3 regions of the Lactococcus sp. NH2-7C genome follow, and region 1 is predicted to be linked to each of the others. Evidence: predicted binding sites of a transcription regulator. Region 1 holds the regulator's gene; each other region holds the start of a gene.
What was found. Region 1 encodes HrcA, which represses chaperone genes, less so after heat shock. Its sites were predicted from a motif close to TTAGCACTCNNNNNNNNNGAGTGCTAA; they were not measured.

Region 1 (10,453 bases):
CAACTGGAACTTGAACCATTTCTTTACCAGCAAAACGATTCATTTCAACTTTCTTATCCGCAGCTACAATAACAGCATCTGCTTTTTGGATATCAGCTGAAGTTAATTTATTATCAATTCCACGCGCACCATTGGTTTCAACTTTTATTCCAACGCCCATTTCCAAGGCTTGTTTTTTTAGCGCTTCTTCAGCCATATAAGTATGAGCAATACCTGTTGTACAAGCCGTTACAGCTACAATATAATGCTCTGCATTTTCAACAGTCTTAATTTCTTCTTGTTTTTCAGAAAAGAGTTGAATGACTTCTCTTGGGTACTCAACTTTTCTCAAACGATCTTGGAAACCGTCTTTAAGAAGATAAGTGGAAAGTTGTGCTAAAGCTTCTAAGTGAGTATCATTAGCACCGTCTGGTGCTGCTATCATGAAGAAAAGATTGACAGGCTGTCCATCTAATGCGGCGTAGTCAACACCAACTTTTGATTTTGCAAAAAGAACGACCGGCTCATTGACCGCTGTATTTTTACTGTGAGGCATTGCAATTCCGTCACCAAGTCCGGTTGAAGTCTGTGCCTCACGGGCCATAATTCCTGCTTTAAAAGTTGCGAAATCATTGACATAACCTTCAGAAACTAGTTTATTGACCATTTCATCAATAACCGCTTCTTTGCTAGTTGCTTGGAGGTCAAGAATCATAACCTCTGTTTTAAGTAAATCTTTTATTTCCATCATTTCACCTCTGAAATATTAACTTTTTTATAAATTTCTTCCAAAAATGCTCGGCTTGGCATATCATCTGAGAATGCCTTTGAAGTTCCACAAGCGATTGCTTGTCTAAACGCTAAGAGCGGGTCTTTAGACTGACTATATTCAGCTAAAAATCCTGCAACAGTCGAATCACCAGCACCAATAGAATTTTTTAACTCTCCTTTAATTCCTTGAGCAAAATAAACTTTCTCATTTGTAAAGAGGAGTGCTCCATCACCAGCCATTGATACGATAACATTTTGAGCACCCATTTCTAAAAGTTTTTGGCCATAAGGAATGATTTGCTCATTATTTTTTAAGTTTGTTTCAAAGATTGCTTCTAGTTCTTCTCGGTTTGGTTTAATGAGTAGGGGATGAGCAGGAAGCGAATCAAGTAATTTTTGACCATCAACATCCATGACAAAAGTTGCTTTTTGCTTTTGGACTTTAGCAATCAAATGCTCATAGAAATCTTCACCAAGACTTTTAGGGATTGTACCTGCAAAGACAACAATATCATCTTCTTTCAAATGATCAAATTTTTCAAGAAAATGATTAATTTCACTTTCTTTAAGTTTTGGTCCAGCAGCATCAAGACTTGTTTCGTTTTCCTGACTTTTCAGCTTGACATTAATTCTTGTCAAATCTTCTATTTCTGTGAAATCCGATTCAACCTGATTATCTTTTAAGAAATCTTTAATATATTGACCAGAAAATCCACCTAGAAAACCTAGTGCCTTGCTTTTGGCACCTATAAGACTTAGCATGCGACTTTCCATAATTCCTTTACCACCTGCTGAAATCTGTGTTTTTCCTGTTCGATTCACCTCACCAAGTGCTAACTCTTCATAATTCATGAAGTAGTCAAGTGCTGGGTTGAGTGTTACTGTATAAATCATAGTTCTCCTTTAATTTAAGACGTAGGTTTACAAATACTAACTTTTAGTGAAATTTTTTCACCCTATTCATTTAAAACAAACGCTAATTATTCTCGGTAATTAATTCAACTTCTTCAGAATTAGCAAATTTGACAAAACTCATTTGTCCTAATTTAGAAGAGTCGGCTAATATGAAAGCATTCTGACTTTGTTTGACTGCTAGTCCTTTTATTGCTGCTTCTTCATGGTCTGGTGTCATTGCTCCGTGTTCATTGTCAAAGCCGTTAGCCCCAACAAAAGCACTATTGAATTGATAAGCAGAAAGTTGTTCTAAAGCCTGACTACCAATTATTGCATCTGTTACCTTTTTAACTCGTCCACCGAGCAGATAGACGATTAATCGGTCATCTGTTAATTTCGCCAAATGACTGACAGAGTTGGTTACAATTGTTAAATAAAGATGAGATTGATTGATAAGTTCAGCTAAGATACCAGTTGTAGTCCCAGCATCTAAAAAAATAATATCCCCATCTTTAATTTTCGATAATGCTTTTTGAGCGATTTCTTCTTTTTCTTGAATGTTTTTGGAAGTTTTTTCGGAAATACTTAATTCTTCCGATAAGTCTTGTGTAAGTTCTGCACCACCATGAACTCGTCTTAAAGATTTTTCTTTTTCCAATTCATTCAAATCTCGCCTAAGCGTCGATATAGAGCAATCCATTAACGTAAGAAGTTCTTCAATCGTTGCTCTTCTTTTTAATTTTAGATAGTCAACAATCCGTCTTTTTCTTTCATTTGCTAACATTTCCATCTCCTGAATTCGTTTACAAAAATCATTATAACACCTTTATCTTTCAAAATCAATCATTAACTATCATTTTCTTCCAAAAAAACTCAAAAATAAAAAACTATCTAATAATAGTTTTTATTTAAAGTGTTCAAGTAATTGATGAGCGCTTTCCAAATAGTAGTCAACAGCAACTTTTAGAGTTTCATCTTGAACGACCATATCAGCAAAATGAAGTCCAGAGGCCCCTTGTTCATTTGAACCTATAAAAGCAAAGACACTTGGAGCTTGCTTTTGATAATTAGCAAAGTCCTCCCCCGCACTTGATGGCTCTGGATATACCACTTTATCATGCCATCGCTCGGTTCTTTTCCTGATAACATCTGTCAACTCGAAATCGTTGAACGTAAGGTCCGCTTCCATTAACCATTTAATCTCTAGTTCAACATCATAAGCTTTTGCAATGGCTTCGATAATTTGGCTGAATCTTCTCTTTGTTAAAGAACGTACTTCATTGTCAAAAGTTCTTATTGTCCCTTCTAAGCGGGCATTGTTTGGTAGAACATTCCAAGTATTTCCGGCTTCAATGTGTGTGACAGATACAACAGCAGCTCTCAGTGGTGAAATATTTCTAGAAACAATCTGTTGTAGATTTTGAACAATCGCAGCACTAGCTAAAATCAAATCTTGACCTTCTTGCGGATATGCCGCATGACTTCCTTGACCTTTTATTAAAATTTCAAAACGTTCAACGGCTGCCATTACTCCACCCTCACGTAAGCCAATTACTCCAGCTGACAAAGTAGGCATATTATGGTAGCCAATAAAAGCTTGAACATCTGAAACTAATCCTGTTTTTAGAATTTCTTTGGCTCCTTCGCCAATTTCTTCGGCAGGTTGAAATATGAGTTTGATTGTCCCACTAAGTTGACTTTCCTTCTCTTTTAGAATTTTAGCAGCCCCTAAAAGACTAGTCATATGTAAGTCATGACCACAAGCATGCATTGCTCCTTTGTTTACAGATGAAAATTCTAATCCTGTTTCTTCTAGAATAGGTAAGGCGTCAATATCTGCTCTTAGCGCAATAATCGGTTTTCCTGTGCCAATTTTTGCAACAAGTCCTGTTTTAAGCTGACTATCCATTATTTCAATTTGCCAATCTGATAACTTTTGTCGAATAAATTTTGTCGTTTCAACTTCTTTTTCCGATATTTCGGGATGAGCATGAAGATAATGTCTAATTTCAACAAGCTCTTGGTATAAATTTTCTTCAATCATAAGAATAATTGTATCAAAAATAGCGAAGGTTGCTCCTTCGCTATTTCTTGTGACTTCATTTAATTTTTAAATCAGACCCGCATCTTCTAGAAGTTCTTCAATATATGTTCCTTTGATTTTCTTAAGTACAACTTTGAGCGCTTGTTTTTTAATAAATGAGAGCTCTAAATCTTCTAATTTTTGCTTATCTGATAGATAGTAGGCTGAACTTGCTAAAGTTCGTAAATCATAAGCCGAAGCATAAACTTCCGGAACACCACGATCAACATTCAATAATTGATAAACGGCTTCCATCGCAGTTCTAACTGAATACTCGGTTGTAAAGACTGTATCACGCTCAGTTTCCGCAAAATTTCCTAAAAACGCTAAATTGACTGATTGTTCAGGTACTACAAGAGGCCGATCCCCTGGTTCACGAAGCATGAAATAAGAAGTAATGAAAGGCATATATACTGGGATTGTATTAGTATTTTCTTTAACAAATGCTTCGATTTCTTCTTCTGGCATTCCTAAATGATAAAGTAATTCTTGAGTAATTTCTTCACCTGTACAGTCTTCAATTGGTTTTTTGATATAGTTTCCAGGTGTATTTGAAAGAAGACCATAAACCCAAGTTACTGTTTCTTGGTCATTTTGTTCTTTAAAGTGAGGTTGGCGGTGAGTTGTAAATGAAAGGAGCCAATTTGAATCTTTAACAGTAATAATTCCTCCTGTAACCACTTTTCCTGAACGCAATTGACGATGTGTTAATTTTTCAAAATAAGGTTGAATCTTTAAATTTTTCCAAGTAACAGTTGCTGATACAACCCAAGCTTCTTTTGGAATATTCTTACAGAAAACATCCGGATGTCCAAATTCTTCTGATTGTTTAGCTAAATTTTGCCAAAGTTTCCAAGAGCCTCCAAGTTCACTGGTTTTCGGAGCGGCTTGAGTTGGTGAACCTTGAGTTGAACTTTCTGTAATTGAACCATTTGTGACAAAAACTAAGTCATTTTCTGTCAATTCTTTTATTTTTTTGTCAGCAAATACAATAGTTTTTGCTACCTTTTTGCCATTTGAAAAGTCAACTTCAACATTTTCAACCTGTGCTCCATATTTAAAATCAACTCCATGATCTTTTAAGTATGAAATTAATGGTTTTACTAGTGATTCATATTGATTATATTTTGTGAATTTTAAGGCCGAAAAATCAGGTAGCCCTTCAATATGGTGGATGAAACGCATAATGTAACGACGCATTTCAATAGCTGAATGCCATTTTTCAAAAGCAAACATTGAACACCAATAAAGCCAAAAATTTGATTCGAAGAACTCATCAGTAAAGCAATCTTCTATTGTTTTACCTACAAGTAGTTCTTCTTTAGTCATGAATAATTTGATTATTTCTTCTTGAGCTTTTGGACTTAGAGTAAATTTTCCATCATCATTAACCCGTTCACCACGATTATGGATAATACGACAGTTAGATGAATTTGGATCATCACGGTCAATTCGATAAAATTCATCCAAAACGGACGCATCGTCCACTTCTAATGACGGAATTGTTCGGAATAAATCCCAAAGGCATTCAAAATGATTTTCCATTTCACGTCCACCACGAACAACGAAACCATCATGTGGAATAAATGATCCGTCCAATGAACCTCCTGACAAGGGGAGTTCTTCTAAAATGTGAATACGGTTCCCTGACATTTGACCGTCACGAATTAAAAATACTGCTGTTGCAAGTCCTGCAAGACCTGCCCCAATAATATATGCTGATTTTTGATCAACATTTTCTGGTTTTCTTGGGTGGACGAAAGCTTCATAATTTCCATTTGTATAACGCATAATAATTAACCTCCTCTAATCTAAACAACATCAGTTTGACTAATTTTTTAGTCTCTTTACTTCTAATTCTCCTCCAATCTCTTACTAATTTCATCATAGTACAAGAAGAAAATGATTGCAAGAATATGAAACCGTTTTTAGACAACATGTCTATTTTGTCCATTTTTACAAAAAAAAGCACTGACAAAGGAATCAGTACTTTTATAAATTATTATTTGCTTTCTTCAAAGTCACCATCAAATGTATTATCATCTTTTGGAGCTTCTTGAGCATCAGTTGCTTGTCCAGCTTCACCTTGAGCTGCATTTGCTTGTTCATAAAGTTTTACAGCGAGGTTTTGAGCGATTTCAGAAAGTGCTTCTGATTTGGCTTTGATATCATCAATATCTTCACCTTCAAGCGCTTTTTTGAGTTCTTCTTTAGCGTCTTCAGCTTTTTTAACTTCAGCTTCTTCTACCTTTCCTTCAAGGTCTTTCAAAGTTTTTTCAGTTTGGAAAACTAAAGCATCAGCTTCATTACGTGTATCAACTTCTTCTTTACGTTTTGCATCAGCGTCAGCATTTGCTTCAGCATCTTTCATCATTTTATCAATTTCTTCATCAGAAAGACCTGAGTTTGATTTGATAACGATTGTTTGTTCTTTTTGTGTACCAAGATCTTTAGCTTTAACAGAAACAATACCATTTTTATCAATATCAAATGTTACTTCGATTTGTGGAACACCACGTGGTGCTGCAGGGATATCTGTTAATTGGAAACGGCCCAAAGTTTTGTTATCAGCTGCCATTGGACGTTCACCTTGAAGTACATGAATATCTACAGCAGGTTGATTGTCAGCAGCAGTTGAGAAGACTTGTGATTTAGAAGTTGGGATAGTTGTATTACGGTCAATCAATTTTGTGAAGACACCACCCATTGTTTCAATACCAAGTGAAAGTGGAGTAACGTCAAGAAGGACAACATCTTTAACATCACCAGTAATAACACCACCTTGGATTGCTGCACCCATAGCAACAACTTCATCAGGGTTTACTGATTTATTTGGTTCTTTGTTTGTTTCGTGACGAACAAGTTCAACAACTGCAGGGATACGAGTTGAACCACCAACCAAGAGAACTTCGTCAATATCAGAAGTTGACAAACCAGCATCAGAAAGGGCTTGGCGAACTGGTTGACGTGTAGCTTCAACAAGATCATGTGTCAATTCATCAAATTTAGCACGAGTCAAAGCCATTTCCAAGTGAAGAGGTCCAGCAGCACCCGCTGTGATGAACGGTAAGCTGATTTGAGTAGTTGTTACACCTGAAAGGTCTTTTTTCGCTTTTTCGGCTGCATCTTTCAAACGTTGCAATGCCATTTTATCTTGGGCAAGGTCAATTCCGTTTTCTTTCTTGAATTCGGCAACCATCCAGTCAATGATTTTTTGGTCAAAATCATCACCACCGAGTTTGTTGTTACCAGCAGTTGCAAGAACATCAAATACGCCATCACCAAGTTCAAGAATTGAAACGTCAAATGTACCACCACCAAGGTCAAATACAAGAATCTTTTCATCTTTATCTGTTTTATCAAGACCATAAGCAAGAGCTGCTGCTGTTGGTTCGTTAACGATACGTTCTACTTCAAGACCAGCAATTTTACCAGCATCTTTAGTTGCTTGACGTTGAGCGTCATTAAAGTATGCAGGTACAGTGATAACTGCTTTTTCTACTTTTTCTCCAAGATAAGCTTCTGCTGTAGCTTTCAAGTTTTGAAGAATCATTGCTGAAATTTCTTGTGGTGTATATTCTTTACCATTTGCAGAAACTTTTTCAGATGTTCCCATTTTTGATTTAATAGAAATAATTGTTTCTGGATTGGTCACTGCTTGACGTTTTGCAGCGTCACCAACAATGATTTCACCATTTTTGAAGGCTACAACTGAAGGTGTTGTACGATTTCCTTCTGGATTTGGAATAATTTTTGATTCAGTTCCTTCAAGAACTGCTACTGCTGAGTTTGTTGTACCAAGGTCAATACCGATAATTTTAGACATATTTTAAATCTCCTTTATTTCTTATTACTTATGAATAGTTTAAAGACATTGCGGTCAATTTATTTTTTAATTTACTGTGCTACGACAACCATTGCTGGACGAAGTAAACGTTCGTGAAGTTGGTAACCTTTTTGGAAAACTTGCACGATGCTGTCAGCTGGATGTTCGTCATCAGCTGGGACCGTTTGAACAGCCATGTGCAGATTATGGTCAAAGCTTTCATAAGAAACTTCCTCTACACCTTCTTCTTTAAGCGCTGAAATCAAACTTTCTTGGACCATTTCAAGGCCTTTTTTAACATCATCTGTCAATCCTTCAACAGCAAGTGCACGTTCAAGATTGTCTAGTGAAGATAAGATTTTTTTTGCTAAATCTTGTGAGCGATATTTGATAAGTTGCAAACGTTCTTCATTTCCACGACGTTGTACGTTTTGCATTTCTGCAGAAACGCGAAGGAATTTATTTTCCCACTCAGCCGCTAACTTTTGTGCTTCATCAAGTTCGTTGATTTCTTCTTCAACAATATCCTCAAGTGCTTCCTCTGTTAACTCCTCAGTCACTTCTTCATCAACTTTTTCATTTTTGATTTCTTCTTTAGTTTCTTCGGACATAGGCCCTCCTTTTTTAAATAACTTTTTTATCATTTACTAATTTCATAATGGTTACCATCAAGGTAACGATAATAGTCACTCAGCTTCATAGTTAAAACTTTAGCAACTAAGTCAAGAACTGATAACGTCCTTTGATAATCCATTTCTACAGGTCCAACGACTGTCAGAGTACCAAAACCGCGATATGGAATAACAAATTTTTGAGAAATAATCGTTAAATTTTTCATGTATTTTTCGTCATTGTCAAATTTAACAGCCCGCATCTCATCGTTATTAGTGATTTCGCGAATTTCATGAAGCATCCGTTCATCATCGCTAAAGAGTTTGTATAATTCTGCAAGATTGTCAGTTGCATAATCAAAGATATTTTTACGCCCAGCGACGGTCAGCCGTTCTTTGAACAAATCATCAAAAATTGATTCAAAGAGTTGGAGAACTTCACTCGTAACTTTGAAATAACGCTGAACAATCTGTGGAATCTCTGTTCGTAAAGTATAGTGAATATCAATCACTTTTTTACCAACCAGACGCTCTTTAACTAGATTACTAAAGACTGCTAAATCAGCTTCAGTCATCGATTTTGGAAGAATAAATTGATTTGTTCTTACTTCACCAGTCCCTAAAGTTATAACTGAAAGTACTGAATGGCTATCCAGCATGACCATTTCAAATGAAACTAATTGTTGGTCACGTTGGGGAGCATTGAGAACAAAACTTGTCAAACCAGTGAGTTCTGATAAACTTTTAGCTGCTGTTTTAAACAAGTCAGATAGGCGATAAAAATCACCGTCAAAAGCTTTCATCACTTTAAATAAGTCATTTTGACTAAATTCATCTAACTGGATGACATTTTCTACAAAATACTTATAACCTGAAACACTTGGAACACGTCCACTTGAGGTGTGTTCTTTTTGAATCAAGCCTAGTTTTTCCAAAACTTTCATGTCGTTTCGGATTGTAGCGCTAGAAGCTTGAATACTATCAAGGAGCGACTTTGAACCGATTGGCGTATGCTCTTTGGCATAAAGAGAAACAATCAAATTTAAAATTTGTCTTTGACGTTCTGTAATCATGACTACTCCTTTCTCCACAGATAAGAAGTTCGGCAAAACTTCTTTCGCAAGTTCAAAAATTTCTTGAGCCTTTGACTTCTGTTTAGTATCTACAAGCTTTTTTCTGTTTTAGCACTCTTCATCTCTAAGTGCTAACAAGTTTATTATAACCCTTTGTCTATACCTTGTCAAGAAAAAAGGCATAAAAATTAGCACTCTTTTTATTAGAGTGCTAATTTCACTTATAAAAGATTGGAATCTTTGGATATTTGCCAAATATTCATGACTGTAATCACCATTACAGCAATGATAAAGAGGCTTTCATACTTTACTTCATGTTGAATGAAAAGTAAAGCATAATCTATAATCAAAAGTGCCGAAATAATTTCTAAAAGTATAAAAGTAAAACGCCAAAATTTCAACAATAGAAATATTAATAAAGCAAAAATCAATAAATAGATTAAACTTTGCCAAGTCGTAATTGTTGACGAAATTTTATCTGTTAATGTTTTTATGTTAATTGATAAGTTATTAAAAAATTGGCTAAAGAAATTATTATGGACAAGGAGAACTTTAATCATTTCCGATGCACTATAAATAAATAGAGCAACATTAACATATAGTAGAAGTCTAGTTCGGTTTAGCATGATTTTATTTCCTTTATGCTGGTAGTAGTTTTAGATATTCTTCTAAAGTAAGATTATGTTCGGTCATATATTTAGCATTTTCTAGGCCGACATATCTAAAATGCCAATCTTCATAATCAATTCCTGTCTCTGAACTTTTTCCTTCTGGAAAACGAAGAACAAATCCATATTTGGGAGCAATTGCTGCAACTTGTTTTGCATATTGACTCTCATTCAGGCTATCAATATTACTCATATCAATCGCTAATCCTGTTTGATGCTCTGAACTTCTTGGTGGCTGAGAATAAGTTTGCACATTTTTTATCGCTTCTTCTTCTGAAATTGGATTTCCACTTGAATTTACTGTTCCTTGACCATTCATTTCTGCTTGGACATAAGATTGATAAAGCCCTTCTTGATATGAGACTGACCGATAACCTGAGATTAAATGTTCAGCTGGTGATATTTGTTGGGCTGCTGCTAAAAATTGTTGAACCGCTGATGCTATCCTTTGATCAACTTGAATCCCATTTACGGTTGCCAGTGTTGGGTTCATTTCATCTTTAGGTGATTTTCGACTCACCAATACTAAATCCCAATCTGATTGTTTA
Region 2 (10,453 bases), 1.1 Mb from region 1:
AAAAGATTTATTAGATGACTATTAAAAAGAAAAAACTTTTTTAAAAAAAGGTCGTAATTTTATTTGTTCTTGTGGCCTGTCTACTTATTTTTACTTTAATTGTAAATCCTAAGAATCAAGAAGATAAAAAATTAACATCTGCATCAAAAACTTTTGTCCAAACTGATCGTAAGGGTAAGTGCGATTATGTTTTGATGAAAACTGGTGATGTTAATCAAATGACAATCGGAGCCTACCAGGGATGTGAAATTGTTTCTTTTTACAATGCATTGGTCTATTTGGATAAAACTCAGGGTAGGACGGTCACTGATTGGATTGAATCTTTGCCGTATGTGGGTTGGGGAGGTGATCCAGGAAGTGGTTATGCTGGGAATCCTTGGACGTCTGATGAAGACATCCCGGATGGTGGTTTTCCAACGATTTGGCCCACAGCTTTGATGAGTTTTGCTCAAGAAAATAATATCCAAGTTGCTGACTTATCTGGAAAAAGTATTAGCGAGATTAAAGATGCTGTTTTATCAGAACATTTAGTTGAAATGTGGGTGACGATTGATTTTGATGAACCTAATATCACTTACGATGATTATTACGGTTATAAGGTTGTAGCTAATACGCATGCTGTTATTTTAGATGGGTATAACGAAAAGAAAAATGAGTTTCATGTTACTGATCCAATAAAAGGAAAATATTGGTTAGCTGAATCTACAATTGATTCGGTTTATAGTGGAACAAATCAATTTGCGATAGAATTTTTATAAAAAAATTAGCACTCGTATAAAAAGAGTGCTAATTTTTTTGCCAAAAATGAAAAAACGTGGTAAAATAGTGCTATTGAAAAATTGATTTAGTAAAGGAAGTGAGTAATTTAGAAATGAATAATACTGAATATTATGAACGACTAGGTGTTGATAAAAATGCCAGTCAAGATGAAATAAAAAAAGCTTATCGTAAAATGTCCAAAAAATATCACCCCGATTTAAATAAAGAAGAGGGTGCTGAAGAAAAATATAAAGAAGTTCAAGAAGCATACGAAACGCTTTCGGATGAACAAAAGCGTGCTGCTTATGACCAATATGGTGAAGCTGGAGCCAATGGCGGCTTTGGTGGCGGTGGCTTCGGCGGAGCTTCTGGTTTCTCTGGTTTCGGCGGTGGCTCAGGTGGCTTTGGTGGTTTTGAAGATATATTCTCAAGTTTCTTTGGAGGAGGTGGTGCACAAGTTAACCCTAATGCACCCCGTCAAGGAGATGACTTACAGTATCGGATAAACTTAAAATTTGAAGAAGCTATTTTTGGCGTGGAAAAACAAGTCAAATATAATCGTGAAGAACTCTGTCACACTTGTGGAGGTTCTGGAGCGAAAGCTGGCACACATCCAGAAACTTGTCATAAATGTGGTGGTCGTGGACAAATTAATGTTGTTCGTGATACACCACTTGGACGGATGCAAACACAAGTAACATGTGATGTTTGTAACGGAACAGGTAAAGAAATCAAAGAGAAATGTGAAACTTGTCATGGTTCAGGTCATGAAAAAGTGGCACATACTGTTAAGGTTACTGTACCTGCTGGTGTTGAAACTGGACAAAAAATGCGTTTGCAAGGACAAGGTGATGCTGGTGTAAATGGTGGACCTTATGGTGATTTGTATGTTGTTTTCCAAGTGGAAGCTTCAGACAAATTTGAGCGTGATGGTGCAGAAATTTACTACAAGATGCCAATGGACTTTGTTCAAGCTGCTTTAGGTGATGAAATTGAAGTTCCGACTGTTCATGGAAATGTGAAGTTGAAAATTCCTGCTGGAACACAAACAGGGGCTAATTTCCGTCTAAAAGGTAAAGGTGCGCCAAAACTCCGTGGTTCTGGTAATGGTGACCAATATGTTATTATCAATATTGTCACTCCTAAGAATTTGAATCAAGCTCAAAAAGAAGCGCTCCAAGCTTTTGCTAAAGCAAGTGGTGTTGAAGTCTCTGGTTCAGGTAAAAAAGGTTTCTTTGATAAGTTTAAATAAAAATAAAAGTAAAAGTCGCTTTTGGCGGCTTTTTTGTTCTATCAGTAATTTTGTTCTCTATTTTTTTTCTGACAAGTTTGTCAGTATTTTTAGGGAAGAAAACAGGAATTTCTGTAAGTTTTTGATATAATAGGGGCATGAAAATTGATAATTATAAGCCTGATTATTTAGTGGAAGCTGTCTATCAACTAGACCCTAAACGTCTGCAAGCCTTGAATGTTCGTGCCGTAATGGTGGATTTGGACAATACTCTAATTGCCTGGGATAATCCTGACGGAACTCCAGAGCTTTTGGCTTGGCTTTTGGATATGCGAGAAAATGGTTTAAAAGTGGTGGTTGTATCAAATAATAAACAAGCAAGAGTTGCTCGTGCTGTGGAAAAGTTTGGTGTTCAATATATTTGGCGGGCAATGAAACCTTTTGCTTGGGGGATAAAAAAAGCCTTGAGATTGCTTGATGAGCGTCCTGAAAATGTGATTATGGTTGGTGATCAATTGATGACGGATATTAGAGCTGCTCATCGTGCCGGCGTCAGAAGTATTTTAGTCAAACCTTTAGTTGCATCAGACTCTTGGAGTACACAAGTGAATCGTTGGCGTGAACGACGCGTTTGGAAAAAATTGATTGCTCGAGATGGTGAGCCTGTGTGGAAAACAAGTTTATAAAAATAGATTTCAAAAAATAATTTTACCTGTGGAAAAATAAATTCACAAGTAAATTCCTTTTTTTATCTTATTTTACGGATAAAAACAGAAAGTTTTCCACAGAATTGTGAAGTCTTTCCACAAATATGTGGAAAACTGTGTAAAAGTTTGTGGAAAAGATAAAAAACCTATCGTTAAGACAGGTTTTTTTCTTTATTTATTGTAGTAACCACGTTCTTGATACCATAAATCAGGTTGCCAAGCCCATTCGTGACCATTTTTTTCTAGTAAGTCAAATGCAGCCTTAGGTCCCATTGTGCGAGCCGCATAAGTTGGAAGCTCAGAAGTTTCTTTATCCCAAGCTTCTCGAATAACATCAATAAGTTCCCAGGCGCGAGCCGCTTCTTCCCAATGTGAGAAATTTGTTCCATCTCCATTAAGGACATCTAGGAAAAGTTTTTCATATGCTTCAGGAGAATTTCCAAGAAATTCACTATCGTGTCGGAAATTTAAGCGCAAAGGCTCTAAATGGAAGCCTTGACCAGCCGCTTTTCCATTTACTGAAAGTGAAAACCCTTCAGTTGGTTGAATATAAATGGTCAAAACATTTTGAACGGATTGGTCATCGCAATTTTCTGCAAAGAGATTGTCTTTATCTTTTTTGAAAACAATATTAATACGAGTTCCTTTTTCAGTCATACGTTTTCCTGAGCGAACATAGAAAGGAACGCCTGACCAACGCTCATTATCAATAACGAATTTCCCGGCAGCGAAAGTTTCAGTTCGACTGTCTGGTGCAACAGAATCTTCTTCACGATAACCTAGGTAATCTTCGCCGTCAAAACGTCCTGCGATATATTGACCACGAACGAAGTTTTCTAAAGCTTCCTCAGAAGAATATTGACGGATTGCGTTAAGAGCTTTAACTTTTTCTTTTACAATATAAGCTTCATCAAATTTTTCAGGTTTTTCCATGGCAATGAGGCTGAGTACTTGTAAGACATGGTTTTGAATCATATCTTTTAAAGCACCAGAAGTTTCGTAGTAACCGCCACGGTCTTCGACGCCGATAAATTCGGCAAAGGTAATCTGAACGTTATCAATGTGTTGATTATTCCAGAGTGATTCAAAAATTGGGTTAGCAAAACGAACAGCCGAAACAGCTTGAATCATTTCTTTTCCAAGGTAGTGGTCAATTCGGAAAATTTGTTCTTCACTAAATACTTTTGCGAGGCTGTCATTAAGTGATTTTGCAGTATCGTAGCTTGTCCCAAATGGTTTTTCAATGACGATTCTCTCAAAACCCTCACCTGTCAAAATATTTTCTGATTTAAGGTGTTCAGCGATAGTACCAAAAAATTGAGGAGCCATTGCTAAAAAGAAGACTTGATTGTCAGCAGTTTTATACTGTTTACGCAATTTTTCACCCAAATCTTTTAAGTTAACGTAATGTGAGCTGTCGCTAACATCGTGACTTTGATAATAGAAATGGCTGGCAAAGTCTGCGGCTTCTGTTTTTGAGTTTATTAAATCTTTGATAGACTCTAAGACGACTTCTCGATAATATTCGTTTGTCCATGGACGGCGAGCGGTACCAATGACTGCAAAATTGTCAGCTAATTCTCCTTTTTTAAAAAGGCGAAAGAGTGAAGGGTAGAGCTTTCTTTTAGCGAGGTCACCAGTTGCTCCGAAGATGGTGAAAAGTGCTTGTTTTTGTTCGGTCATATTTTTTCCTTTTTTAAAAAACAATAATTAATTTACTGACAGACTGATTTAGAATTTCTGTCAGTAAAATTTAACCATTTGTATTAGTTTCATTGACGTAATCATGAGCATACTGTTCAATATCGGCTTTAAGTTCAGCTTTCATTTCTTGAAATTCGGACTCGCTATAATTGCGCTCGGCTATTTTAGCATTATAAAAGGGAATTGCTAGCTCTTGACGAAGTCGTGTCTCAAGTTCTTGTCTATTCATTTTAACCTCCAATAAGTTGCCTCAAAAACTCTTGTGAAGCATTAATCTTATAAGAATTATATCATAAATTAGGGTTCTAAAAAATAGAATAGTATTTAAATGTTCATGATAAAGTAACTTAATCAAAGGAACAAGCAGCTTTAAAAAGTTTTTGGTAGAATAGGGTTATTAGATTGGAGAAACACATGTCTTTATTAGTATTTACTCTGTTGATGTTACTTCTTGGTTTCGTCGCAGGGGTATTTGGCTCAATTTTGGGTCTTGGGGGTGGAATTATTATCACGCCCATTATTACGACATTTTTTGGTGTTGATATTAAATATGCCATTGGGGCAAGTATTGTTGCCGTTATTGCTACAAGTTCTGGTGCGGCCATTTCTTATTTGAAAGATGATATGATTAATGTTCGTACTGCTATGTTTTTGGAAATATTTACCACAATTGGTGGTTTAGTTGGTGCAATTTTAGCAGGATTTTTTGATGCGACGATTTTAAATATTCTATTTGGTTGCCTATTGATTTTCCAAGGCTACAATATGTGGCGGAAAATGCATAAAGGTGAAGAAGTGATTCAAAAAGTTGAGTCAGATAAGATAGCTGAGAAATTAAAATTAAATTCTAGTTATTATGATAAGCAGCTTGGTAAGGAAATTCCTTATCAAGTAGAAAAGGTTCCAGGTGGTGCTGCTGTAATGCTTGGTGCTGGTGTTGCGTCAGGTCTTTTGGGAATTGGTTCTGGGGTCTTTAAGGTCATGGCAATGGACTCAATGATGAAAATGCCTTTAAAAGCTTCAACAGCGACTTCAAATTTGATGATTGGAGTAACAGCAGCGGCTTCTGCAACGGTTTATTTTTTCAATGGCTATGTTAATCCAAGTTTAGCAGGGCCCCTTGCTATTGGGATTGTTGGCGGTGCAGCTTTGGGCTCAAAAATTATGCCTAAGTTACCAGCGAAAACAATTCGATTGATTTTCATTCCAGTTATTTTAATTATGGCATTGCAAATGTTACTTAAAGGATTGGGGGTATCATTCTAATGGGAAGTAAAGAATTGACAAAAGAAGAGTTACTCAAAATAGAGCGAAACATCGGAAAAATTCTTCGTGCTGGTGTCTTTGTTAGTGCTACAGTCATTATTATTGGAATTTTGATGTTTCTCCTAAGCGGGCATTCAGGCTATGCCGAAGGGGTTTGGCCAGATAAATTTAATGAAATTTTAAGTGGTTTAGTTGAATTTAAAGCATTGGCTTGGTTGATGACTGGTTTATTCCTCTTAATTTTGACTCCTGTTTTACGAGTAGTTGCTTCAATTGTAGCCTTCGCAAAAGAAGGAGATAAACTCTATGTGGCAATTACAACTTTGGTTTTGATTATATTAATTGTTGCAATGTTTGTAGGGCACGGAGGTGCTTAAATAGGGCGTCATAGCGGATTTTCAACTTGCATTTTTTCTATTAAACTGATATTATAGAAAAGTGTTATGACCTGCTGGGAAGTGCCTTTGCGCTAGCTGCTTTTAGCAGCTTAGGAAAAGGACAACGTTATGACCACCCGGGGAAGTGGTGGAATGGCAGACACGCATGCTTCAGGTGCATGTGCGAGAAATCGCGTGAGGGTTCAAATCCCTTCTTCCCCATGATTAAGTGGACGGTTGGCTGGAAGCTGGCCGTTTTTTGCTCTTTTGAGCTTTTTGAGAGGGAGAAGTATGACTAGATTAACAAGAGAAGAACTAGAGAAAATTATTGATGAAAATCCTTTACGCTCTTTATCAAGCATTGGCGAAGAAACAGGAAATTCACGAGTAGCTATTGAAAAATGGCTGAAAACTTATCAATTGGATGAATATCGTAACCGAAAAATCAAACGGTTGCGGGGAGATAAAGCCCGTAAGCGTCGTGATTACCAAAATTAGATAAAACAGATTTTATAGATCAACTAGATAAAGGAGAAAAAATGTCAAAAATAGCATTTATTGGTACAGGTGTGATGGGAGCCGCAATGGCTGGTCATCTTATGGACGCTGGTCATGATTTAATTGTTTATAATCGGACGAAATCAAAAACGGACGGTCTTGTGGCACGTGGTGCAACTTATGCTGAAAATCCACAAAAGGCTGCGGCTCAAGCTGAGTTTGTGATTACAATTGTTGGTTATCCTAAGGACGTCCGCGAAGTTTATTTTGGTGCAGAAGGAATTTTCAAAAATGATTGTTCAGGAAAAGTTCTTATTGATATGACGACGACTGAGCCAACTTTAGCACAAGAAATTTATCAAGAAGCTAAAAAAGTCGGTGCTTTCGCACTTGATGCCCCTGTTTCTGGAGGAGACTTGGGTGCAAAAAATGCGACGCTGACCATTATGGTTGGGGGAGATTCAGAAACTTATGAGAAAGCTTTGCCTTTATTTGAACAAATGGGAAAAACTATTACTCATCAAGGGGCAGCTGGAAGTGGACAACACACCAAAATGGCTAACCAAATTTGTATTGCTGGTACAATGACTGGAATGACTGAGCTTTTAGCTTATGCTCAAAAGGCTGGTCTAGATTTGGATAAAGTTTTAAACACTGTTGGGGGAGGTTCAGGTGCGACTTGGTCTTTAGCTAATTATGGCCCCCGTATCCTTCGTGAAGATTATAGTGCAGGATTTTTTGTTAAGCATTTTATCAAGGACTTAGGGATTGCACTTTCTGAGGCAGAAAAAATGAATCTTGAACTTCCTGCCACTAAGGGAGCAAAAGAGCTTTATGAGCAATTGGCTGATAAAGGTTTTGAAAATGATGGAACCCAGGCTTTAATTAAGTTGTGGTGGCCAAATGGACATCGTCCGAAATAGAGCTGAAAAAAATCCCCAGCCATTTGGCTAGGGATTTTCATCTTCATTAAATTTTTATTGGATTTCAATAGGGTGATTATTTTCATTTGTTTTTAATTTTGGTAAATCCAAACTCAAAAGACCGCCATCATATTTTGCAGTTGCTTGGCTGGCTTCAATATTTGGCAAATGATATGAGCGCTTGTAAGTACCGTAATAACGTTCACTGTGAATCACTTCACCTTTATCATTTTTTTCATCATCGGAATGTTCTTGTTTGGCGGAGACAGTTAAGATATTATCATTATAATCAATAGTGATATTTTCTTTTTTTACTCCTGGCAATTCAATTTTCAAGCTATAAGCCGTGTCAGATTCGGAAACATCTGTTTTCATTGTCATTTGACGGGGAGAAGCAGGAAAACCAAAGCCATCTTTGAAGAAATTCCGACCAAAATGATTAAAGAAATCATCTCCAAAATCCATCCAATTGTTTTGACTGTGCATCAAATCGTTTGACATTGTAATTACCTCCTCTATTGGGTTTCATTATCTTTTTACCCTACACTTATAATTATAGTCAGTATTGGTCAGACTGTCAAAAATTTCAACTCGGAATTAGCAGCCTTTTTAAAAGACTGCTAATAGAGGGAGGTAGAAGCTACTTACGAATTACTTAAAAAAAATGTTATAATTATTCTATAAAGTCTAAGCGTTTTTAATGAAAGAAATAATTAGTCATTAAACAAAATTTAAGGAGGACTTGAGATGCACTACGACGAGTTAGTGGACATGCTTGTTGAAAAAATTAGAAATCTTGATTATGTTAAAGATTTTCAGCAAGCAGAAACAGCACTAATGGCTAATCAAGAACTTTTTAAAGCTCAAGAAGAAATGAAGGCTCTGCAAAAAGAAGCTGTTTTATATCAAAAAATTGATAAAATGCAGGCTTACAAAAAAACATCACAGGCGGCTCAAGTCATTGAAAAAAGGATTAAGCATCATCCTTTGGTCGAAGATTATGCTACGAAATTAGAGGATGTCAATGATTTAGTCCAATATATCACTGGTGAATTAGAAGAAAAAGTAAATCTTTTGTTGGAAACTGGTGAATAAAAAGTACTGACAAGAAATTCTGGCATAGGATAGACCTTGTAAGCTTACTTATGGTGATTCTATAATTTTTGTCAGTAAAAATATAATAAAAAAATACTGATAGAATTTCTGTTTTAGGATATTTAGTGTTAAGTTTGCTTGCGGATATGTTAAGATTTTCGTCAGTAAAATTTAGATGGGATAGGAAGAAAAAAATGGCTGAAAAAATTTCACCAGGAATGCAACAATATTTAGACATCAAACAAGATTATCCTGATGCTTTCTTGCTCTTTAGGATGGGCGATTTTTATGAGCTCTTCTATGATGATGCGGTGAATGCTGCCCAAATATTAGAACTAACCCTGACTTCAAGAAATAAAAATTCAGAAAATCCAATTCCAATGGCTGGCGTTCCTCACCATGCAGCAAGTGAATATATTGATAAGTTGGTTGATTTAGGCTACAAAGTGGCTGTTGCTGAACAAATGGAAGACCCGAAAAAAGCAGTCGGAATCGTCAAACGTGCAGTGACGCAGGTGATTACACCTGGGACAACAATCGATGCTTCAAACTCAGTTGATAACAATTTCTTGGTAGCAATTGACTTCAAAGATAAACATTATGCTCTTTCATACATGGACTTATCAACTGGGGAATTCAAGGTGACAGAGCTCAGCGAATTTTCAGCGGTGGTAGGAGAAATTGCTTCGCTCAAGGCGCGGGAAATTGTAGCTGGTTTTACTTTAGATGAAAGTCAGTCAAAAGTTTTTGAAAGACAAATGAATCTTTTGATTTCAGAACAAATTGAAATTCCTGAAAATTTACTGATGGATTTATCAGGATTGACCGCCTTAGAGAATCAAGTCGCTTCAAAATTGTTGGCTTATGTTAAAGAAACACAAATGCGTGATTTGAGTCACTTACAAGAAGTTGAACATTATGAAATTAAAGACTTTTTGCAAATGGACTTTGCGACAAAATCATCTTTAGAGCTGACGGCAAATAAAAGAGAAAATAAAAAACATGGCACACTTTATTGGTTGCTTGATGAGACGAAAACAGCGATGGGAACCAGAATGCTACGGTCGTGGATTGACCGTCCTTTGGTTTCAAATTCAGCCATTCAAAAACGAATGGAAATTGTTCAAATTTTCTTAGACCATTTCTTTGAGCGTTCTGATTTGATAGAAGCCTTAAAAGGGGTCTATGATTTAGAACGTTTAGCTTCACGTGTTTCTTTTGGTAAGGCTGTTCCAGTTGATTTTTTGCAGTTAGCTAATTCTTTATCAAATGTTCCTGCTATCAAAAATATTTTGGGAATGCTTAATGAAGCTCCTTTAAAAGAGTTAGAGAGCCAATTAGACGAAATTCCGGAATTATCTGGTTTAATTAATTCAGCCATTAGCGAGAATGCTTCAAGAACGATTACTGAAGGGGGCATTATTAAAAAAGGCTACAATGCTCAATTAGATAAATATCGGGAGGCTCTTGAAAATGGAACTTCTTGGATTGCAAAATTGGAAGCAGATGAAAAAGCCAAGACAGGAATTTCCACACTGCGAATTGATTATAATCGTAAGGATGGTTATTATTTTCATATCACCCAAAGTCAGTTGAATAGTGTTCCTGAACATTTTTATCGAAAGGCAACTTTGAAAAATTCTGAACGCTTTGGTTCTCAGGAATTAACTGAAATTGAAGAAATTATGTTGGAAGCGCGTGAAAAATCATCTTCTCTAGAATATGATTTATTCATGGGCCTTCGGACTGAAACTGAGCAATATATTGGCAGACTACAAGCTTTAGCCAAAACAATTGCTGAAATTGACTGTTTACAAAGTCTATCTGTCGTTGCGGAAAAACAAGGATATATCCGTCCGACGCTTACAGACGGTTCAAGAATTGTTGAAATTA
Region 3 (10,453 bases), 610 kb from region 1:
TTTATCTTTGGCTTTTTTAGAACGTTCTTCAAGTTTTGCAATAATTTGGAGATCATCATCGTTTACTTCACGCACGATCGTGTGGTGAATTTCAAGAGTTGCTTCTTCAGAAATTTCACGTACAGTTTTTCCGTAAAAGTTTCCCTTATCTGAGTGAAGGACAACTTCTGCTTGTGGAGCAAGTTCTATATCACTTATTGCAAATACATTTGATTCGCCATGTGCAAATTTTATTTCATAAATCATAATATTCTCCTGATATAAGATTTTTCAATCAAAGGATAAGTTTGACAAGTTTCATAAAACAATAAAAGTTAAACTTGACTCAAATCGGACATTGCTTTTCCACATTTTTATTGCCTGAAATGTTTTTAAAAGTTCCTTACTCATTCTTTCTTGATTAAAAAGTTGTAATAAAAGTTCAAACGCTTGATTTTGTTTTTCTTTTTCATCAAAAATTTCGACTAATTCTTTCAAATACAAGAATGCCTCGTCAGCAGATGTTTTTAAAAGTTTTACAAATTGTTGAAGTCTTTGAATCCCTTCGTTAAACCAGCTCTGCTGAGCTAATTCTAATGCTCTATCAGTCGAATTACAGATTTCTGCAAGAAGTTCTGCTTGTGTTTTTAAAATACCGTTCTGTTCCAAAAAATCTTGTAAATATTGAACATTTTTTTGAAAATTAATAATTTGTGTCCGTGATTTTATTGTTTGTAAAATCATATTTTCATTATCTGTCAGTAAAAAAACAACAATTTCTGTTTCTGGTTCTTCAATTGATTTCAATAAAGCATTTGCTGCATTAGGATGCATTTTTTCAGCTTCCTTAATTAAAAGCACCTGTTGTTTTCCCTCATAACCAGATTCATTGAAAACCTGTGTCAGTTCCCGAATTTGAGCTGTTTTAATCGTTTGTCCATCAGGTTCAACGATATGTAAGTCAGTAAATTCTTGTTGTGCAACAAGACGACAAGAACGACAATGACCACAGGGCAAAGCATTTTCAGGATTCTCACAAAATAAGGCTTGACTCAGCCAGATTGCTAAGTCAAAAGAACCAAATCCACCTGAAAATAAATAAGCATGACTTAATTTTCCATGTTGCAAAATCGTTGAGAACTGCTTATAAAGTTGAGGTTGAATATCTTTTATTTCCACAAGAAACCTTTCTAAATATTTACCAAATCTAGTCTAAATAACAAAATAAAAAAAACTATTTAACATCCTCATTTTTTGAAAAATGTAAGTATTTTTTAGCATTCTTAATTTTGCTGACAGATTAAATTGTCTTTAAAATTCACTGACAAATCTTTTTTTGAGAACGGAAAGTGTATCAGCTACCACTTTTTCTAAAGGCTGACTTGCATCTATTTTTACAAAGCGCTCAGGTTCTTTTGCAACAATCTCCAAATAACCTTCACGAACTTTACGATGCATCTCAGCTCTTTCCAAATCTAAACGATTTACCTCATCAGCTCGATTTTGCATAATTCGCTCAAGGGCAACATCCGTATCAACATCAAAATAAAGCGTCAAATCAGGTTTTAAACCATCTGTTGCAAAATAGTTAAGCCAATCAACAACTTCTACACCCAAATCACGGCCATATCCCTGATATGCGACAGATGAATCAATAAATCGGTCAACAATGACAACTTTACCCGCTTGTAAAGCTGGCAACATTTTTTCTTGCATATGTAAACGGCGCGCTGCCGCAAAAAGCATTAACTCAGTTTTAGAATCAATCTCTGTATTCTTTGGATCAAGAATAATTTGACGAATTTCTTCTGCCACTCGAACACCGCCTGGTTCACGAGTCGGGACAATTTCACGCTTCATTTTTTGGATTTCAGGTAAAATTTCTTTTAAAACCGTTGTTTTTCCTGCTCCATCAGGTCCCTCAAGGGAAATTAAAATTCCATTCATAGCCTCTATTATACCAAAAAAACAAACATTTTATCTTTTTTCTAAAAATAACAGGGTCTCTTTTTGCGTAATTTTACTAAAAATTGTATAATATAACTGAAACAGCTTACTTGATTTGTTAATTCAAATAAATACGAGTAACATTCAATAAAAAATTTTCCACTTGAAAGGACAACTATGAAAAAAATTCTTGTTGTTGATGATGAAAAACCAATCTCAGATATCGTAAAATTTAATTTAACCAAAGAAGGTTTTGAAGTCTTTACAGCTTTTGATGGTGAAGAAGCTCTTGAAGCATTTAAAGAAGTACAACCTGACCTTATTTTACTTGATTTGATGTTACCTAAACTTGATGGTCTTGATGTTGCACGTGAAATCCGTAAAACTTCTGATACTCCAATTATTATGGTGTCAGCTAAAGATAGTGAATTTGACAAAGTAATTGGTCTTGAACTTGGTGCTGACGATTATGTCACAAAACCATTTTCAAACCGTGAACTTTTAGCTCGTATTAAAGCAAACTTGCGTCGTATCAATGTCGCGCCTGCTGAATCTACTGATAATGTCAAGAAAGAATTGATTATCGGAAACCTCCGTATCAATCCAGCACACTATGCGGCTTATAAAAATGATAAACAACTCGACCTTACACACCGTGAGTTTGAATTGCTTTACTATCTTGCTCAACACCTTGGCGAAGTGATTACACGTGAAAATCTTTTGGAAACAGTTTGGGGTTATGACTATTTTGGTGATGTACGTACAGTCGATGTTACTGTTCGTCGCTTGCGCGAAAAAGTTGAAGATACACCAAGTCGTCCACAATACGTTTCAACACGCCGTGGGGTTGGCTACTACATGAGCAACCCACATGATTAAATTTTTTAATTCAATGATTTTTAAAGGAGTAGTTGCCCACCTACTTCTTTTTGTCATAATTTTTATGAGTAGTTTTGATTACAATTTTGCTCATTTAAGTACTTTTATTGGTTATTACTTATTTTCACTTGTCTTTGTTTTAGTCTTTCTCAATCAGCAACATCGCATGATTGTGAATGTTTCTAAACAGATGAATGACATAAAAAATGGCTATTTAAATCGTGATAAACTCCCAAAAGGGACTAGTGAAATCAATGAATTATACGATGAAATTTTAAAACTTGGTGAAGATATTGTTCGCACTCAGAACAATCTTGAAAATCAGCGTAATCAATTAGATAGCATCCTCGCATATATGGTTGATGGTGTCATTGCCACTGACCGTCGGGGCAATATAATTATGGCTAATAAATCAGCCTTACATTATTTAAATACAGACAACGAACATCTGATGGAAAAAAATATTGTTCAAGTCTTAAAAATTGAAGACCAATATAATTTCTATGATTTATTGGAAAAAGAGCCAGAGATAACTATCGAAAGTCATGATGCTGGAAATGAAGCCATTTCACTCCACATTAAATTTGCCCTCTTTCGTCGCGAATCTGGTTTCATCTCAGGAATTATTGCTGTTTTACATGATATGACTGAACAAGATAAGGCCGAACGAGAGCGTCGTCTCTTTGTTTCCAATGTTTCTCATGAACTCCGAACTCCGCTCACCTCAGTAAAAGCCTACTTGGAAGCACTGGAGGACGGAGCAATTGAGGATAAAGAAACAGCTTCAAACTTTATTAATGTTTCTCTTACTGAAACTAATCGAATGATTCGGATGATTTCCGATCTTTTGACTTTATCAAGAATGGATCAAGACCGAATCGTTCTTAACAAAGAAATGATTAATTTAATTGCCTTCTTAGACTATCAAATCAACCGTTTAGACCAAATTTTAGAAACCGAATCAAACGACTTAATCTCTTCTAATTTCACTCTAGTCAGAAAATACTCTGAACAGCCCATCTGGGTCGAAATTGATACCGATAAAATTGCTCAAGTCATTGACAATATCATCGGAAATGCAATTAAATATTCACCTAAAGGTGGAACTATTACAATTTCCGTTGAAAAACGTGAAAGTGACGTTCTAATCTCCATCAGTGACCAAGGAATGGGAATTCCAAAATCTGATTTACTTAAGATTTTTGACCGTTTCTACCGAGTTGACAATGCTTCAAGAAATTCAAAAGTTGGTGGAACAGGTTTAGGCCTCTCTATTGTCCATGATATTGTTAAAATACATGGTGGGACAATTTTTGCAAGGTCTGAAGGAGAGGGTAAAGGAACAACCTTTAGTTTCACACTTCCATATTCATTAGAAGCTGCTGATGATTGGGATGACGATACTGATGAGTTTGACTTTGAGGATAATGCATAATTGATTGATTATCTCACCAAAAAGAGTCCATACATATTTTGTGGGCTTTTTTTTATGAATAAACCTAGACTTTTACCACAAAAAAACTCTCTTAAGCTAATGAATCCCTGATAAATTTATTTTCAAATAATATAAAAGCTCATGGCAATCCCACTATTTTTCTGCTACAATAGACTGTATGACTGAACAAAATGGCTTTAAATATTCCATTTTAGCCTCTGGTTCAACTGGAAATTCTTTTTACTTAGAAACTCCAAAGAAAAAAATTCTTGTTGATGCCGGACTATCTGGAAAAAAAATAGAAAGTTTACTATCAGAAATTGACCGTGACATTCATGATATTGACGCTTTATTAATTACCCATGAACATAGTGACCATATTAAAGGGATTGGTGTATTGGCAAGAAAATATGGTATTGACCTTTATGCAAATGAAGATACTTGGTCTGAACTAGATAGTAAAAATGCTTTAGGAAAAATCCCTGTTGAACAAAAACATCTGTTTGAAATGGGAAAAACAATGACTTTTGGTGATATTGATATTGAATCTTTCGGCGTGAGTCACGATGCCATCGCACCACAGTTTTATCGTTTCATGAAAGATAACAAGAGTTTTGTTATGCTAACTGATACGGGTTATGTATCCGACAGAATGCGTGGAACCATTGAAAATGCAGATGCCTATCTTATGGAATCAAACCATGACATTGAGATACTTCGTATGGGAGCCTATCCTTGGAGGACAAAGCAACGTATCCTAAGTGACCAAGGTCACTTATCTAATGAGGATGGCGCTGAAGCTGCCTTTAGTATCCATGGCAATAAGACAAAACGAATTTTTCTAGGACACTTGAGTTTAAATAATAATATTAAAGAGCTTGCTCATCTTACTATGGACGGTTACTTACAGCAACATGATGTCGATACTAAAAAGGACTTGAAGATCCTTGATACTAGTCACGAACATGCTAGCCAACTTTACGATATTTAGTTGCTCATCAGCAAATAAAAAAGAACCCTAAGGGTTCTTTTTTTATTACATCATACCGCCCATTCCCATGCTAGGATCCATTGGAGGCATAGCTGGAGCAGCTGGTTCTGGCTTATTAGCAACTACTGCTTCAGTAGTCAAAATTAAACCAGCAACAGAAGCCGCGTTTTGCAAAGCTGAACGAGTTACTTTCGCAGGGTCAACAATTCCTTCTTCAATCATATTAACCCATTGACCAGTTGCAGCATTGAATCCTGTACCTACTTTTTCTGAACGAAGTTTATCAATGATAACTGAACCTTCATATCCTGCATTGGCAGCAATTTGACGAACTGGTTCTTCAAGAGCACGGCGAACAATGTTAATTCCTGTTTGGATATCTCCTTCTTCTGAAAGTTTATCCAAAGCCTCAATAGCATTAACAAGTGCTGTACCACCACCAGAAACAATACCTTCCTCAACGGCTGCACGTGTTGCATTAAGTGCATCTTCGATCAAGAGTTTCATTGCTTTGAGTTCTGTTTCAGTTGCAGCACCAACTTTAACAACTGCAACACCACCAGCTAATTTTGCAAGACGTTCTTGTAATTTTTCACGGTCAAAATCAGAAGTTGTTTTTTCAATTTGCGCTTTAATAATAGCTACACGATCAGAAATAGCATCAGCAGAGCCAGCACCTTCAACAATGGTTGTGTGATCTTTATCCACAGTTGCTTTAGCTGCTTGTCCCAAAGCTTCAAGAGTAGCATCTTTAAGATCAAGACCAAGTTCTTCAGTAATTACTGTACCACCTGTCAAGATAGCCAAATCTTCCAATTGAGCTTTACGACGATCACCAAATCCTGGCGCTTTTACAGCTACAACATTGAAGACGCCTTTAATCTTATTAAGAACAAGCGTTGGCAATGCTTCTCCATCAACATCATCAGCTACAATAAGAAGTGGACGATTTGTTTTCAAGATTTGTTCAAGGAGAGGTAAAATTTCTTGAATGTTCGAGATTTTTTTGTCGGTAATAAGAATATAAGGATTATCTAACTCAGCAACCATTTTTTCTGTATTAGAAACCATATATTGACTCAAATATCCGCGGTCAAACTGCATCCCTTCAACAACATCAAGTTCAGTTTGCATTCCTTTTGATTCTTCAATGGTGATAACTCCGTCAGACCCTACACGTTCCATTGCATCAGAAATATACTCACCCACTTTTTCACTACGTGATGAAACGGTAGCTACTTGCGCAATTGCTGATTTATCGTGGACAGGAATTGCCATTTCTTTAATTGAAGCAACAGCTGTTTCAGCAGCAAGTTCAATTCCTCGACGAATACCAACTGGATTTGCACCTGCGGTAACATTTTTTAAACCTTCACGAACAATAGCTTGTGTCAAAACTGTCGCTGTTGTTGTACCGTCACCTGCGATGTCATTTGTTTTTGAAGCAACTTCTGAAACAAGTTTAGCCCCCATATTTTCAAAATGATCTTCAAGCTCAATCTCTTTGGCAATCGTTACACCATCGTTTGTAATTAAAGGTGATCCATATGATTTTTCAAGCACAACATTACGACCTTTTGGTCCAAGGGTTGTTTTTACTGTATCAGCAAGAATATCAATCCCACGCATCATCGCTGTTCTAGCATCACTTGAAAATTTAATATCTTTTGACATTTTAGCTCCTTTTTAAGAATATATTTTTAATTTTATAGATTTTAAGATAGACAAAAGACAACCAAAAAATGATTGCTTTTATAATTTTACTCTACAATTGCAAGAAGGTCTGAATCTTTGAGAATCAAGAATTCTTCACCATCCATTTTTACGGTCGTTCCAGCAAATTTTTCAAAAATTACTGTGTCCCCTACTTTTACGAGTGGAGAAATCAGTGTTCCATGATGATTTGTTTTCCCTTCACCGACGGCAACAACTTCAGCTGTTTGAGGTTTTTCTTGGGAAGCGCTTGTTAACACAATTCCACCCATTGATTTTTCCTCTTCTTCTTTTACACGTAAAACTACGCGATTCTCTAAAGGTTTCAACATTATATTTTCCTCCATTTTTTATTTTTTAGCACTCTTATTAAACGAGTGCTAACATATTCTTATTTTATCTCAATGGTCAGATTTAGTCAAGAGAAAACATTTAGATTTTATGAAATAAATTAGAAAGGGAGTTCTTCCGCATCAAGTAAGGTTTCTTCAACCTTTACAGCGCTTTCTCGTAAAGCGATTGTTGCCCTACTTTCAAGTAAATCATAACTCAGTCCTAAGATTTCTGTGACATAATGTTTTTGATTTTGCTTATCCGTATAATTTCTAGTTCTAATTTCTCCTTCAATTGAAATAAGACTTCCTTTTTTTGCGTAAGAAACCAAAGTTTCTGCAGATTTTCCCCAAATAATAATTGAAATAAAATCTGCCTCTCGTTCTCCTTTTTCATTTTTGAAACGGCGATTGACTGCTAAGGTCACACGGACATATGATTTATCATTTGTTGTTTTTGAAATTTCTGGCGCACTGGTTAAGCGTCCAATTAACATGGTTTTATTCATAATAAAATCCTCCTAACTTTTTATACGAAAAGTTAGAACATTTGTCACAAAAAAAATAAAAAATCTATCAATTGATAGATTTTTATGGTTTATTCTGCATTTAAAGCTGCAACAGTCATGTAATTATATGGACTATTGAAGTGTGGTAAGAAGAATAAATCAAGTAAGGCTAATTCATCAATCGTTTTCTTTTCTTGAATAGCTAAACTAAACATATTAATATTTCCTGCAATTATTTCACTCTTGCTAGCAAGTTGAGCACCAATAATTCTGCGACTTTTTGTTTCATAAACGATACGAATTTTCACACTATCATTATTTTCATGAAGGAACCATGCTTTTTGCTTATCTTCAAAATCACTAAATGAAACTTCTAGGCCGATTTTTTTCGCAGCTTTAACCGACAAGCCCGTAGAAGTCATATTGTAACCAAAAATAGAGATTCCATTAGAACCTTGTACACCAACAGATTCTATTGATTTTCCTCCAATATTATGACCAGCAACAATCCCTGAGCGAACAGCGTTTGAGGCAAGGGCAATGTAGGTGAAGTCTTGTAAAGCATTAGAATAGATTGTGGCAACATCTCCTACAGCATAAACATCTGGGTCACTACTTTGTTGATGTTTATCCACTTTGATTGCTCCATTTTTAAAGGTCTCTAAATGTTCCTTAGCCAGTGCACTATTAGCTGTAAAACCAATACAGTTAATAACGAGATCAACATCATAAGTTGATTTATTGGTTACAATCTGTGATACATGACCTTCTTCATTTGCCTTAAACTCTTGAGCTAACTCACCAAAATGGAGTTCAATCCCATGTTGGGCAAGGTTTTCATCCATCCCTTTAGCAAATTCTTCATCATAATAAGAAGCAAGTGAAGTATTTTCTGCGTCAAAAAGTAGGACTTCTTTTCCTCGACGTTTGGCAGCTTCAGCAATTTCTGTCCCAATATAACCAGCACCAATCACCGCGATACGTTTCACTTCATTCTTAGCAAACTCTTCGTCAATGGCTTGTCCTTCTTGAAAAAGCTTTAAAAAATGAATTCCTTTAAGATCTTTTCCTGGCAAGTTAGGAATAATTGGACGTGAACCTGTTGCCAGAACGAGTTTATCATAATTTTCTGTAATCTTTTCTCCAGTTTTTGACTTGGCATAAATCATTTTATTAGTAAAGTCAATTTCTGAAACTTCTGTTTCTGTTAATATCTTTACTCCCTTTTTTTCAAAATCTTCTGCTTTGGCATAAAACAGCTCATCTGGTTTTTCAATTTGTCTTCCGACCCAAATAGCTGTTCCACACCCCAAATAGCTCATATTACTGTTACGGTCAATCATAACAATCTCATGGCCTGTATATTGATCAATTAATGTATTTGCTGTAGCAATGCCTGCGTGATTCGTACCGATAACTACGATTTTCATGCTAATAACTCTCCTTTAAATGTAAAATTGTTTTTACATTATTCAGTTTAGCATAAGTCATTCTATTTTCTTTTGTAAGCGCTTGTGAACTTTGTGAAAAAATTATTTTAATTTTTTTAGATAAAAAAACTGCCAAAATAAAATATTTGGACAGTTTTCTTATTATGCTTGCCACATTGTTTCTGGATCAAAAGCTTTACCAGCGGATAAATCTGATGATAATTCAATGATTCCACGAACCTCCGGAGCATTTGGTAATTCAAGTTCACGAGCTGAACAAAGCATTCCGTAAGATTGAACACCTCGCAGAGCACCTGGGAAAATCAATGAGCCATTAGGCATCATAGCACCAGGCAAAGCAGCAACTGTTTTTAAACCAAGGGCTGCATTCGGAGCACCACAAACAATTTGTACCGGGTCGGAAAAACCAACATTAACTTTACAGATATGTAAATGATCTGAATCTGGATGATCTTCCATTTCAACAATTTCAGCAACAACAAATTTAGGTTGTGCATCGTGAACAAGAACATCGCTAAATCCTGATTTTCCAAGCTCTTTGTTCAATATTTCAATATCATCAGATGATAAGTTGACTTGACCATTTCCTGACAAATTAGCCAATAGAGATTTCGCTTCAAAAATATTCCAAGCAACCGTCGCTCCAGTTTCTTCAAGAAAAACACGAGCTACTTTTCCCTTACGTTCGAAGTTTACTTTTTCTCCCTTGTCATTTGCAGTGATAAGCATTAAAACATCACCGACATTTGTGTTGTATGTTGCAATCATTTTCTTATTTTTCCCTTTTAATTTCTTAACATTGATTATTATAGAATATAATTCTTAATATATCAATGCTTATCCTGCGATGATACTATTTCGCACTCGCTAAGAAAGTATTGACTTCTTCTTTTGTTTTACGTAATTTATTTACTAGACGAGCTTTTTCTTTGCCATCCTCAATCACGACAAAACTTGGAATTCCCATAATTCCCCATTCAATAGCAAGATCCATATATTCATCGCGGTCCACTTCAACAAATTTAAAGTCTGGATTTTCTACTTCAATTTCTGGCATTTTTGGCTTAATAAAATTACAATCTCCGCACCAACCAGCCGTGAAAAAGAAGACTGTCTTTTCTGGTCCTTTTACAAGTTCGGCTAAATTTTCAATATTTTCTGGAATAATCATTCTACATTCTCCTTTTATTTCTATATGAATACCAAGTTTTCTTACA

Region 2: a site for HrcA is predicted at 8,063-8,089, ahead of QJV49_RS06975 (Hsp20/alpha crystallin family protein). Genes of this name have one in related genera too.
Region 3: a site for HrcA is predicted at 7,302-7,328, ahead of groES (co-chaperone GroES). Genes of this name have one in related genera too.

The regions. Positions count from the first base shown of each region.
Region 1 covers NZ_CP124538.1:2,520,379-2,530,831, reverse strand. Annotated here, with positions in the region: gene QJV49_RS12605 (fructose-specific PTS transporter subunit EIIC) at 1-727, opposite strand, end outside; gene pfkB (1-phosphofructokinase) at 727-1,644, opposite strand; gene QJV49_RS12595 (DeoR/GlpR family DNA-binding transcription regulator) at 1,727-2,428, opposite strand; gene QJV49_RS12590 (M20 peptidase aminoacylase family protein) at 2,549-3,688, opposite strand; gene QJV49_RS12585 (oleate hydratase) at 3,755-5,518, opposite strand; gene dnaK (molecular chaperone DnaK) at 5,730-7,553, opposite strand; gene grpE (nucleotide exchange factor GrpE) at 7,625-8,164, opposite strand; gene hrcA (heat-inducible transcriptional repressor HrcA) at 8,194-9,237, opposite strand; gene QJV49_RS12565 (hypothetical protein) at 9,459-9,863, opposite strand; gene QJV49_RS12560 (M15 family metallopeptidase) at 9,877-10,453, opposite strand, start outside.
Region 2 covers NZ_CP124538.1:1,383,721-1,394,173, reverse strand. Annotated here, with positions in the region: gene QJV49_RS07030 (aspartate/glutamate racemase family protein) at 1-25, shown strand, start outside; gene QJV49_RS07025 (C39 family peptidase) at 72-758, shown strand; gene dnaJ (molecular chaperone DnaJ) at 872-2,011, shown strand; gene QJV49_RS07015 (YqeG family HAD IIIA-type phosphatase) at 2,149-2,676, shown strand; gene zwf (glucose-6-phosphate dehydrogenase) at 2,869-4,380, opposite strand; gene QJV49_RS07005 (hypothetical protein) at 4,451-4,630, opposite strand; gene QJV49_RS07000 (sulfite exporter TauE/SafE family protein) at 4,816-5,667, shown strand; gene QJV49_RS06995 (DUF1634 domain-containing protein) at 5,667-6,044, shown strand; tRNA gene QJV49_RS06990 (tRNA-Leu) at 6,184-6,266, shown strand; gene QJV49_RS06985 (hypothetical protein) at 6,336-6,542, shown strand; gene QJV49_RS06980 (NAD(P)-dependent oxidoreductase) at 6,584-7,465, shown strand; gene QJV49_RS06975 (Hsp20/alpha crystallin family protein) at 7,520-7,966, opposite strand; gene QJV49_RS06970 (RicAFT regulatory complex protein RicA family protein) at 8,213-8,560, shown strand; gene mutS (DNA mismatch repair protein MutS) at 8,755-10,453, shown strand, end outside.
Region 3 covers NZ_CP124538.1:1,912,444-1,922,896, reverse strand. Annotated here, with positions in the region: gene ricT (stage 0 sporulation family protein) at 1-246, opposite strand, end outside; gene QJV49_RS09650 (DNA polymerase III subunit delta') at 298-1,158, opposite strand; gene tmk (dTMP kinase) at 1,291-1,926, opposite strand; gene yycF (response regulator YycF) at 2,104-2,805, shown strand; gene QJV49_RS09635 (cell wall metabolism sensor histidine kinase WalK) at 2,798-4,240, shown strand; gene QJV49_RS09630 (MBL fold metallo-hydrolase) at 4,419-5,231, shown strand; gene groL (chaperonin GroEL) at 5,277-6,905, opposite strand; gene groES (co-chaperone GroES) at 6,992-7,276, opposite strand; gene QJV49_RS09615 (single-stranded DNA-binding protein) at 7,396-7,785, opposite strand; gene nox (H2O-forming NADH oxidase) at 7,875-9,215, opposite strand; gene ytpR (YtpR family tRNA-binding protein) at 9,378-10,004, opposite strand; gene QJV49_RS09600 (thioredoxin family protein) at 10,090-10,407, opposite strand; gene QJV49_RS09595 (hypothetical protein) at 10,449-10,453, opposite strand, start outside.